Regions from separate parts of the Paenibacillus sp. NRS-1760 genome, predicted to be linked through region 2. Evidence: riboswitches for the same ligand, from Rfam matches in the RefSeq annotation. Region 2 holds a riboswitch; each other region holds the start of a gene.
The links. A riboswitch is a leader RNA that binds a small molecule or an ion and turns the genes downstream of it on or off. The one in region 2 is predicted to bind thiamine pyrophosphate.
Positions count from the first base shown of each region.

Region 1 (4,076 bases), on a different contig from region 2:
TTCACTAAATACCGATTCACGGTGAGCGTGCAGCCAAGCGCTCTCAAAGCTTGCTCTACCTCTTTTAAATCAAACGGCTTGCCTAACGTCACCTGCACCGTATCCCTACCGCATAATACGGTAGAGCTTATTTGATTGTCTTCTGCTCTATCAGCTTCAAAACAACGCTTGTCGTCTATTGCTCCAACAGCCGTTTGGCCACAGTATGGACACTCGGCCCTGAACGTCGGCAGCTCCGATTCCCGCATTCGAAATGACCATAAATCAATGCTCAACCACGTTTTACGCAGCGCCGATTCATTGCCAGTGAGCCATTTTATCGCCTCAGCTGCTTGTATAGATGCAATCCATTCCACCGCTGGAGCGAGTACGCCCACCGTATCGCAAGTATCTGCCTCCTGCTCCATATCATCTGCTCCGATTAAGCAGCGCAAGCAAGATGTATCTCCAGGAACTAATGTTGCCTGCATGCCCTGCGCCCCAGCCACACCGCCATAAACAAATGGGATTCGCTGACTAAAGCATTGGTCGCTGACCAGCAGCCTTGTCGCTGCATTATCCGTCCCATCAAGGACGAGATGAACGCCTCCGGCTAGAAACCCGATGTTCTGTGCATTCACATCCGCTACTGTCGCCATAATGTTTACACTGCTGTTAATTTGGCGAAGCCGACTGGCAGCTGCCACTGCTTTGGGCATCACAGCCAGCGCGTCCGCCTCGTCAAAAAGCATTTGGCGCTGCAAGTTGCTCGGCTCAACAAAATCCCTGTCTACCAGCCTAACTTCCCCGACACCGGCTCTTACCATATGCTGCGCAAGCGAAGCTCCTAATGCGCCTACACCGACGATAAGCACCGAGGCATCGGCCAGCTTCCGCTGGCCTGCCTCTCCAATCAAAGCAAATCTCGTTTGCCTCGAATAACGATCTGCAAAAGCATCAAGAACAGAATCAACCATAAATCTTGCTCCCTGCCGCCTTGAATGCATCTGATTTTTCCTTCATTCCCGCTTCAATGGCTTCCGTTGTTTCCATATCGTTTTGCGCGGCATACTCTCTTATATCTTTAGTGATTCGCATGCTGCAAAATTTCGGCCCGCACATGGAGCAGAAATGAGCAGATTTAGCTGCATCTGCCGGAAGCGTCTCATCGTGGTAAGCCATCGCACGCTCTGGATCAAGCGACAGATGGAATTGATCACGCCAACGAAACTCGAATCGCGCTTTGGACAATGCATCATCACGCAGCTTCGCTCCCTGGTGCCCTTTCGCCAAGTCAGCCGCATGCGCTGCGATTTTGTAAGTAATAACGCCTTCCTTCACATCCTCCTTATTCGGGAGCCCAAGGTGCTCCTTCGGTGTTACATAACAAAGCATCGCCGTGCCGAACCATCCAATCATCGCAGCTCCAATTGCCGAAGTAATATGATCATAGCCTGGCGCGATATCGGTCGTTAGCGGTCCTAATGTATAGAAAGGCGCTTCATCGCATACTTCCAGCTGACGATCCATATTTTCTTTGATCAAATGCATAGGCACATGGCCAGGGCCTTCAATCATCACTTGTACATCATGTTTCCATGCAATCTTCGTTAGCTCACCAAGCGTATCCAGCTCAGCAAACTGAGCAGCGTCATTGGCATCTGCTATAGAACCGGGTCTCAGGCCGTCACCGAGCGAGAATGATACGTCGTATGCTTTCATAATTTCACAAATGTCTTCAAAATGCGTATATAGGAAATTCTCCTTATGATGTGCCAGGCACCAAGCTGCCATAATTGATCCGCCTCGCGAGACAATGCCCGTAACGCGCTTTGCCGTGAGTGGTATATAGCGCAGCAGCACACCAGCATGAATCGTAAAATAATCAACGCCCTGCTCGGCTTGTTCAATAAGCGTATCGCGGAATACTTCCCAGCAAAGGTCTTCTGCTTTGCCGTTCACTTTCTCCAGCGCCTGATAAATGGGCACTGTGCCAACTGGAACTGGTGAATTCCGCACGATCCACTCCCGCGTCGTATGGATGTTTTTCCCCGTGGACAAATCCATAATCGTATCGGCTCCCCAGCGCGTCGCCCAAGTCATCTTCTCCACTTCCTCTTCAATCGAAGATGCTACAGCAGAGTTGCCGATATTAGCATTGATTTTAACGTGAAACTGCCGCCCAATAATCATCGGCTCACTTTCTGGATGGTTGATGTTCGTTGGAATAATGGCACGGCCGGCCGCGATTTCGCTGCGCACAAACTCTGCACTCATCCCTTCGCGAATAGCGATGTATTCCATCTCAGAAGTAATGATCCCTTTGCGGGCGTAATGAAGCTGCGTAACATTTTGCCCTGTTTTGGCACGAAGCGGTTTCCTCGTTAACCCCGGGAATCGTTCAGCGCCTCGCTGCTCTGCTTTTTCAGCCGAAATAAATCCATTATCCTCAGGTTTGATTTCCCTGCCCTCATAGGGCTCTACATCACCACGCTGCAAAATCCATTCGCTGCGAATACCGGGCAAACCACGCCGAACATCTGCCTCATACGTTTCATCGGTATAAGGACCGCTTGCATCATAAACTCTTACAGGTTCATTCGGCAGCTCTTCACCATTTCTGCCAGTACTAGCTTCAAGTGCAATTTCTCTCATCGGAACACGGATGTTTCCCTTTGAGCCCTCGACGTACACCTTGCGGCTGCCCGGAAGCGGAGTAGAAAAAATAGACATAACAAAAACCTCCTAATGGAATAATAGAATTCCTCCTGGAGGCATACGCAAGCATATGAGAAAGTTTAAAACACCGCTGCTATACAAGTAGCTAGGCTGCTACAAGAGCTGCAATTGCTGGAGCGTGCATGGCGGCCACAAAGCTTTATCGATTCACTGGCGCCAAACAAAAAAACCGCTCCAGCAAAGGAGCGGTCGAAGAGTGTCGTCATGCGAGTGTTATCTTGCAAGGGTTCCCCTTAAGCAGATAAAGTCTTGCCGCATAAGCTGAGGCTTCAGCAGATTCCGGCAGAGCTTTCACGCGCAAAGCATAAACGCACAATCCCACTTTCCTACGCTGGCATAACCCAGATCAGGTTCAAAGGGACCAAAGCGATTCGCTTTATCTCAGCCATTACGGCGCCCCTAGTGGATTTCCTTGTTTGACTATACCGTTTAGTAAAGAAGGGTGTCAACCCTCTATTTTCCAAACCGCGGAAAAACACAGCCTGCTACAGTCCGCTTTCCTTCAGCAGCCTTACCCATCGATCAGCGGTGTGACGCCATGTAAATGTCTGCTCCACACGCTCGCGGCTGCGGCGCCCCAGCTTCTGCCTGAGCTGTTTATCGCGAAGCAGCAGATGCAGCTTTTCTCGCAGCTCTCGCTCGATATGAAGCTGATTGACCAAATAGCCCGTTTCGCCATTACGGATAATTTCTTTCATTCCGCCTGCACGTGTTGCGACTACCGGAACGCCGCAGGACATCGCCTCGACATTAACGAGCCCAAATGCCTCCCTCTGTCCAGATGGAACGACCGCTACATCGGCAACGAGCATCCAGCTGGGCACTTCCGAATGCGGCACGTAGGGCACAAAACGAACATGACCCGGACATTTGCGTCCAAGCTGTTCAAGCTTGCGAGCATAAGCCGTTTTGCGATGCGAGCCATAAAATGGGCTCCCTACGATGATAACGACGAGCTCCGGATGGCTTTTGGCAAGCTGCGGCACGATATTGAGAAGATGATGAACGCCCTTAAGCGGAATAAGCCTCCCCATAAAAAGCACCACTTTTTTACCATTCAATCCTCTCTTTTGCCTTAAACTCTCCCGTTTAGCGGCTCCTTCGGAGGAATATTGTGAAGGGAACCTGCCCGTATCTACCCCAGGATAAATGACTCGCAGCTTCGAAGCGACCTCTGGCGCTTTCGACACTACAATTCGCCTTAGAAACTCGCTATTTACGATGATTCTATCTGCTGCCTGCAAGCACTTATGCAAGTTTGCAGAAGAAATATAGGAGGGTGAAATGAAGGTGGAGGAATGCAAATAAAGCCAGACTCGTTTGCCTGGATTCAATCGCTTCATCGTCAGAACAAATTG
Region 1 is NZ_JBITPK010000026.1:10,777-14,852, forward strand. Features, by position in the region: gene ACIFSR_RS33365 (ThiF family adenylyltransferase) at 1-956, opposite strand, end outside; gene thiC (phosphomethylpyrimidine synthase ThiC) at 949-2,712, opposite strand; TPP riboswitch at 3,025-3,129, opposite strand; gene ACIFSR_RS33375 (glycosyltransferase family 4 protein) at 3,204-4,076, opposite strand, start outside.
Region 1: it holds a riboswitch for thiamine pyrophosphate, as region 2 does, so the genes downstream of both, thiC (phosphomethylpyrimidine synthase ThiC) here and ACIFSR_RS03860 (ABC transporter substrate-binding protein) in region 2, are expected to answer to the same signal.

Region 2 (4,076 bases):
TTAGCTATACTTTTATAATTTTGCTCTTGTTTATTGCCAGATTGCCGAAAATCACGCATTTGCTGCCGATTTTGGAACATGGGATCGGGCCTGTCGTGAAGGCGGCCTTTCCGGATTTGTTATCATTTCCGTTTGGGCAAATGGTTATTTTTTTCGTTTTTTGGAAGCACGTCAGCGAGAAGAAAATGATCGGACGTGTCACTTACAAGGCTTATGTTGGCGTATCCCTATTTCTAATTCTAATGAATACAATTACGCTATGCGTATTGGGGCCAGAGCTGTCCTCGCTTACAGCACTGCCGCTGCTTGAGGTTGTGCAGTTAATTAGTCTGGCTAATATATTGGAACGGCTTGATGTGCTCGTAACACTGCTGCTTTTTATCGGTCTCTATGTAAAAATGACTGCGCTATACATGGCATCGGTATTCATGTTCAATATGATCACTGGTATTGCCTACCGATATTGTGTGCTGCCCATTGGTCTCATTATTTATGGGGCGTCGTTTATCGAACCAAATAATACCACCCATATTTGGATCGGACTCGATATTACGCTGAAGATTGCCCCTTTATTTCAAATCGTGCTGCCGCTGCTTATGCTTTTCGTCGGAATACGCAAGAAATACAAAAAGGCAGCATGATTGAAAGTTGCGCACAGTGCTCACCCAAGCGGATAGGCTGACATATTTTATAGGTAAGTAAGCCGTTTATACTTGCTTGAGGAGGATACGCGTGAGCGATGCCAATAGCTGCATGACAAGCATTATTCTCGTTACCTACAATAAGCTTGAATACACGAAGCAATGTGTGGAGAGTGTTCGGAGACATACGCAGAGAGGCAGCTATGAGCTGATTATTGTAGATAATGGTTCGACGGATGATACGGTAAAATGGGCTAAAAGCGAGAGCGATATCATCGTAATCGACAATGGCTGCAATGCTGGTTTTCCTAAGGGCTGCAACCAAGGAATGGCCGCGGCCTCGGGCGATCTTCTGCTGCTGCTAAATAACGATACAATCGTAACGCCAAGCTGGCTTGACGGTCTCAAGCGCTGCTTATTTAGTGATGAACGAATCGGGGCGGTCAGCCCCGTTACGAATTCGGCTTCCTACTGGACGACGATCCCGGTCACCTATACGACGATAGATGAAATGGAGCTGTTTGCTTCGGCACTGCATGCCAACCCTGACAGAACAAAATGGGAGGAGCGCGTGAAGCTGGTCGGCTACTGCCTTCTGCTGCGGAGAGAAGCATGGGAGAAAACGGGATCGCTCGACGAGATCTTCGGAATCGGCAATTTTGAAGATGATGATTATAGCCTGCGGCTCCGGCTGGCGGGATATAAGCTGATGCTGTGCGGCGATACGTTTATTCATCATTACGGGAGCATCTCCTTTAGCTCAGAGCCAGAACAATATGTACAAAACTTCAGAAAAAATGCTATTGTTTTTATGTCCAAATGGGGCTTTGACCCTGGTGATGCAACGTATATACGAATGGATTTAAGCACCGTAATTGAGCGGGAATCGTATGAGTACAGACGCGAGAATTGCTCGATTATGGAAATAGGTTGCGGTTGCGGAGCTACGATATTGCATATGAAAAAGCATTTCCCAACCGCAATATGGTACGGAGTTGAACGTAACGAGCTGGCGGCTAGAGTAGCAGAAGCTTCGGGAATTACCGTATTCCGCTCGAATGATCCGAAGGATTGGAGGCTGCCTGCTGAAGGTTTTGACGGCATCGTAATCGGAGATGCTCATGCATACGGGACACCGCAAGCAATGAAAAGTCTAGTTCGTCTTCTAAAGCCTGGCGGCTGGCTAGTCGGGTGTTTTGCCAATCGTTATTATTTCGACAATATTCGGCAATATTTAGATCCTGCTAATGCACAAGCACAGCATCAAGCGGCATCACAGTACTCAGCAGAACAAGTTAGCCAGCTTTATTTGCAGGCTGGTTTTACCTATGTGAAGATTACACGTGCGGATAATAAACCGCAGGAGCAGCTAGAATACATCCATCTGCTAGAGCGGCTAACGTCTGAAGAGATGTCAAAAGAGCTGACAGCTGCTTATTTGCTCGTATATGGACGCCTTGCTTCTGCAGTAGAGATCCAAGATACGGCAGACTTAGAAGGTTCGAAGGCTGCTGAAGAAGCAAAGGTTGAATGGCTGGATGAGCATGTTGATCTAGGGCAATGACAGCGGGTGCAGGAGCTGCACGTTCTGGCTGCCGCATAGTAAGAGGATGAGTATCGCGGCTTGATGATAATCATTTTCAAAAAAAACTAGCATTAAATGCGGGTTTTGCTATACAATGAATGGTATTGACGAAACCGAATATGTTCCGGGGAGCTGGTTAGGCCGGCTGAGAGGGGATTTTCTATACAATTCCGACCCGTTAAACCTGATCTGGATAATGCCAGCGTAGGGACAGAAGCTCTGTTTAGCAAGCAGGCGAGATCAAATTGATCAAGCATTTGCTGTATAAACAGCTGCACAGCCAATGATATGGCGTCCTCCGGATTAGGGGGACGCTTTTTTTTGTTGCGATTAGAATGATGCAGCCATGGAACCGGATACTACGAGGAGTCGTCGCCTATAAGAATCGAAGCATGGAGAGGGGAACAACATCATGAATCAGAAAAAAACAGGGCATTTGTCGTGGAAAATCGTGGCCGCGATGCTAGTGTTCGTATTGGCGCTGGCAGGCTGCGGCGGTGGCGCTGGGAACAAGGGCGAACAGCCGAAAGAGCAAGAGGGAACAGCGGACAAGCCGCTAGAGAAGGTGCAGGTTGTACTCGACTGGACACCAAATACGAATCATACCGGACTTTATGTAGCTAGAGATAAAGGTTTTTTTAAGGAGCAAGGCTTGGATGTTGAAATTATTCAACCAGGACAAAGCGGTGCCGATCAAATGGTCGCTTCGGGCAATGTGCAGTTTGGCGTAAGCTATCAGGAGTCAGTCACGATGGCGAGAATTGCCGGCGTGCCGCTCGTATCGATCGCCGCTGTCATTCAGCACAACACCTCAGGTTTTGCTTCTCCGCTTGCAAAGGGAATCGATTCACCTGAGAAATTTGAAGGAAAAACGTATGGCGGCTGGGGCGCTCCTGTTGAGGAGGCGGTCATTCAATCGCTTATGCAGGAGAAGGGTGCAGATGTGAGCAAAGTAAATATGATAAGCATCGGCGACGGCGACTTTTTTACAGCAGTGAAACGGGATATTGATTTTGCATGGATTTACTACGCATGGACTGGCGTGGAAGCAGAGCTGCGCGGCGAGAAGATCAATATGGTTTATTTAACAGACTACAGCGACAAACTGGATTATTATACGCCGGTAATCGTGACGAACGAAGATTTGATTAAGAATAAGCCGGAAACAGTCAAAGCGTTTACTGCTGCCGTATCCAAGGGCTACCAATACGCGATCAGCAATGCGGAGGATGCAGCAGAAATTTTAATAAAAGCAGAGCCGGATTTGAACGCAGAGCTTGTGCGCGCCAGCCAAAAATGGTTAAGCTCCAAATATCAAGATGACGCGCCGCGCTGGGGCGAACAGAAGTTAAGCGTATGGGAAAACTATGCGGCATGGATGTTTGAGCACAAGCTGCTGGAGAAGGAGCTTGAAGCGGAGAAGGCATTTACGAACGAATTTTTACCACAATAAGCTATTCGAACATATGGAGGGCGGGAAAGCCCACTCTCACTTACAACGATGAGAAAGAAGGAAATCAAATGGCAAACGCATTAGTAAGTATTCAAATATTACCGACAACGCCAGGCGGCGAAAGTGTTATTCCTTACGTGGATCGTGCAATTGAAATCATTAAAGCGGCAGGTGTTCCTTATCGTGTAGCACCGCTTGAAACGACGATGGAGGGTGAGCTGAGCCATCTGCTCAGCGTCGTGCAGTCGATGAGCGAGGCGATGGCGGAGATGGGCTGCCCGTCCGTTATTTCACAAATTAAAATTTACTACAATCCGGCAAACGGCGCTTCCATGGGCAGGCTGCTGGAGAAATATCCAGATGGGCAATAAGAAATCGATTTGGCCGAAAATTTGGA
Region 2 is NZ_JBITPK010000006.1:297,104-301,179, reverse strand. Features, by position in the region: gene ACIFSR_RS03870 (GerAB/ArcD/ProY family transporter) at 1-641, shown strand, start outside; gene ACIFSR_RS03865 (glycosyltransferase) at 733-2,205, shown strand; TPP riboswitch at 2,342-2,454, shown strand; gene ACIFSR_RS03860 (ABC transporter substrate-binding protein) at 2,639-3,679, shown strand; gene ACIFSR_RS03855 (thiamine-binding protein) at 3,748-4,050, shown strand; gene ACIFSR_RS03850 (ABC transporter permease) at 4,040-4,076, shown strand, end outside.

Region 3 (4,076 bases), on a different contig from region 2:
CACTGAGATTAAATAGACTTCATCCGATTATTCCTTGGATTATGCTCTACTTCTGCAAGCCCCAGCTTCTCCATCAATGGTGGAAGATACATTCCGAATCTGCCGCGCAACCCTTTTTTCAATCCATACCAGCCGCCAATCGGGTTTTCAGACGAGCGTCCCCATGCTTCAATAGTGCCCTCTTTAGCAGGCTTCTGCTCATCGGCGCTGCCAAGCTCAATCCAGTCACCATGTTGTTTGAGCATCGCGCTTAAGTCATCAATGCAGCGGAAATCATAATGCAAGACCGTCTTCCCAACTGTGCATACTAAAATTTCTTTACCATCTTTTTCATCCTTATAAATTTCATATTCAGATGTCTGAGGGGGTGTTTTTAATTTCCATGGGTTTTCTTTTGTACCTTCTGCCAACGCCATATGTATTCGCTCCTTTTGTAATCCACTCTTATTATGTACTTTATCTTTCAGATATCCTTCAGATGCTACTACATTCGATAAAAAAATTACTTTTCCTTTATGACGCAGTAGCACAGCAGCCGCTCGATGAGTTCAGTTTTACTTCTAACGGACATAGAGTCCGTTATTTGGCAGAAATCGCAGCCTTTTATAACGATTAGAGCCAAATAACGGCCTTCATGTCCGCAACTACGGCCAATAAGAGAGAAATAAAGCAAATAAGGCATCTGATGTCCGTTATTATCATAAACAACTTCCGCTTACGAAAGAATCTCCCACTTCGCCCATATTTCTTGCGGATTCAATTCGTATATATCATTTTCTCTAAACATCAACTGATGCATAATGAACTCTCTGCGAATGGTTGCGAAGTCGTCATGATAACCTTTGATAAATTCGTTAATTTCCTTCTCTGTATACTGTTTCCCTCTCGTCAAATGAGAAACCATATGCTGAAGCACGATCAATTTTTTCTTATGCTGAGCCGGCATATGCTTCAGCTTACCCTCAGCTGTAAAAAAGTTGCGGATGACTGAATCCTTCAGTTTCTTATTGCTATCCTCCATGTTGTCCACTCCCTTCTCTGTACCTGCATTCCGATAAATGAGCTCCGCCGCCGCATTAGCGTTGCTCTTAATAAAATAATGGTTCAACGAAAAATAAATCGTGTTTTTCTCTCTGCGTTCATTAATTAAGCTGGCCTCTCTTAATTTGGTCGCATGATGCGTAATCGTAGCAGGAGTCACGCCTAATTTCTCTGCGAGCACCTGTCCATTAAGCTCACCTTCAGCCAGCATAATCAACAATTTAATTCTCGTCGAATCGGATAATGCCTTATGATAGGCTACCACCTTATCTAATTGCACCGTTCGCCACCTCTTCCTCCACCAAACAAATTTAACTAATGTCTAATTAGATATTTATCTAATAAGATAATAATACGCCACCTATTATTTGTCAAACACAATAATCTTGAAAATACAAACAGTAAGCTTGGCGCATAAAAAAAACTGACAGGTCTCTGCCTGCCAGCATGAAATAAACTCCCCTTACTCAACTACCATGCATCGTTAATTTTCCGAATACAGGTTGTCGTCATCCGCAATGCTCTGAATATCCTCCGAGCTTATGCTGAAATAACCATAGCCCTCTGCCTGCTGTTTCTTTAACGCTTTTTCTTTAAAAAACTTGGGGCTGCCCTCGCCTGCATCCTCATCATAAACGAGCAGAATACCGTCCGTTTTCCGAAACAGCAGCTCGTCCCTAGCCGTAAACTGCCAAATGCCATTATACGGCTGGTTGCTGACCGAAGCGTAATAATCGACCCCTTTTAAAACCTGCTGATAAAACTCCTTTTTATCATCCTTCCATTTCTCTTCCGGATTGCTGTATGCCGAAATAATTGAAAGTCTCAAATGAGGATAAATTTCCTTCAGCGCAATCACGACCTCGCACGCCCACAAATCCACGCCATATTGACCCGGGGTAATCACCCACTCAAGCCCATCTTCTATAAGCGGAACCAGCTTGCCTGTCAGCGCTTTTTTTATATAAACAATGCCCTCATGCTTCTGGCTAAAAATATTAAGTTCATGCGCTCGGTAGCCCGTTACGAGTAAATTTTTCATTTGTCCAACGCCTTTTCGGATAATTATGGTTTACATCTATCCAGTGTATGCTATAGTAGAAAAAATACAAATTGCATATAAACCTATTTATTTCACTAGGGGAGCCTACCGGCTGAGATGGAGCAACTGCTCCGGACCCTTGGAACCTGATCTGGATCATTCCAGCGGAGGGAAGTGGAGCAGCAAAGCATTCATCCATGCGCGCAAGCCTTGTGTGATCGTTAGACCCGCTCATTTCCCCTCGGAAATGGGTGGGTCTTTATTTGTTTACGGAGGGATGCGTATTACAGCTATAATCTCACTTCACCAAGTAAGCTACACCTACGACAAGCTTGCTGAAACATCTATACTGTCTAATCTTTCGCTTCAAGCCTACTCAGGTGAGTTTGTCTCTATCATCGGTGCTAGCGGCTCAGGCAAAAGCACTCTCTTTAAGCTCATGGCCGGATTGCTTCAGCCTAGCCTAGGTGAAATTAGGCTGCATGGCAAGCCTGCCCCCAATCGTCTCGGCAAAATTGCTTATATGCCGCAAAAGGATCTTCTTCTGCCATGGAGAACAATACTCGGCAATTGTCTGCTTCCACTTGAGCTGGCACGCAGCAATCCCCATTATACCACGATCCAAATCATAGAGCTGCTTGCTCGCTTCGGACTGGCAGGCTATGAACAAGCTTACCCTGACGAGTTGTCAGGCGGCATGCGACAGCGGGCAGCTTTTCTGCGCACGCTAGTAACCGGACAAGAGCTGCTGCTGCTGGACGAACCGTTTGGCGCGCTTGATGCCATGACCAAACGCGGCATGCATAAGTGGCTGCTCGAGCTGTGGAGCGATCTTGGAATAACAGTACTCTTTATCACACATGATCTTGAGGAAGCGATATTGCTGAGCGACCGCATTTATTTGTTGCCAGGTGCTGCTAGCGAAGCGCAAGGGATACAGGAAATAGTCGTTCCTTTGCCGAGACCAAGACACTATGAGCAAAATTATGAACCCGACTTCATCAAGCTGCGGCAAGATTTGGAGCGAAGACTGCATGCGCAAACCTCTAATTAACCAGTGGCTGAGCCATTACGGACTATTTATACTGCTGCTCTTTAGCTTACTGCTCGTTTGGCAAGCGGTCGCACAGCTCGGATTGGTTCCACCCTACATACTGCCGTCACCTAGCTCAATAGCTCAGGCATTAATCGAAGATGGCCATCTGCTGCTTGGCAAACATCTGCTGGCTACGCTTAAAGAAGTGTCCCTCGGTTTTCTATTGTCGATTATTATTGGGACTACGCTCGCAGCAGGCATGTACACTTTCCGAATACTGGAGAAGGCGCTGTACCCGTTTGTCGTCATCAGTCAGACCATCCCGCTTATCGCTCTGTCGCCAATTTTCATTATGTGGTTTGGCTATACGATTTGGAGCAAGGTCGCTGTTGTTTTTTTGACTGCTTTTTTCCCTATCGTTGTGAGCACCTATGACGGTCTTAAGAAAAGCGGTAGCGAATATGAAGAGCTGCTGCTGACAATGGGAGCAACTCGCTGGGGTATTTTCCGAAAAATACAAGTCCCCATCGCCCTACCGTCCTTCTTCTCAGGACTTAAGTTATCGATCGTTTATTGCGTTGTCGGCGCCACCATCGGTGAATGGCTTGGAGGCAGTGAAGGCCTAGGCTACTATAGCCGCCGAATGTCCAGCAATTTGAACGCTGATTCCATGTTTGCATCCGTTTTTCTGCTATCCCTCATTGGCATCTTATTATTTGCTGCCATTGTCCTATTGGAGAAATCAATACTAAAGAGAAAGAGGTTCAATACATGATCATCAAAGCAAAAATGAAATGGATAATTCCAATGCTTGCTTCTCTGCTGCTCGTGCTTAATGGGTGCAGCAGCAACGCTGCCCCAACTGAAAACAAGCCCGAGGACACTTCGACAAAACAAAATCCTCAGACTATTAGCATAATGCTCGACTGGTATCCAAATGCGGTGCATTCCTTCCTC
Region 3 is NZ_JBITPK010000005.1:52,254-56,329, forward strand. Features, by position in the region: gene ACIFSR_RS00865 (DUF6855 family protein) at 9-416, opposite strand; gene ACIFSR_RS00870 (metalloregulator ArsR/SmtB family transcription factor) at 716-1,321, opposite strand; gene ACIFSR_RS00875 (DUF1273 domain-containing protein) at 1,526-2,083, opposite strand; TPP riboswitch at 2,171-2,273, shown strand; gene ACIFSR_RS00880 (ABC transporter ATP-binding protein) at 2,361-3,137, shown strand; gene ACIFSR_RS00885 (ABC transporter permease) at 3,118-3,894, shown strand; gene ACIFSR_RS00890 (ABC transporter substrate-binding protein) at 3,891-4,076, shown strand, end outside.
Region 3: it holds a riboswitch for thiamine pyrophosphate, as region 2 does, so the genes downstream of both, ACIFSR_RS00880 (ABC transporter ATP-binding protein) here and ACIFSR_RS03860 (ABC transporter substrate-binding protein) in region 2, are expected to answer to the same signal.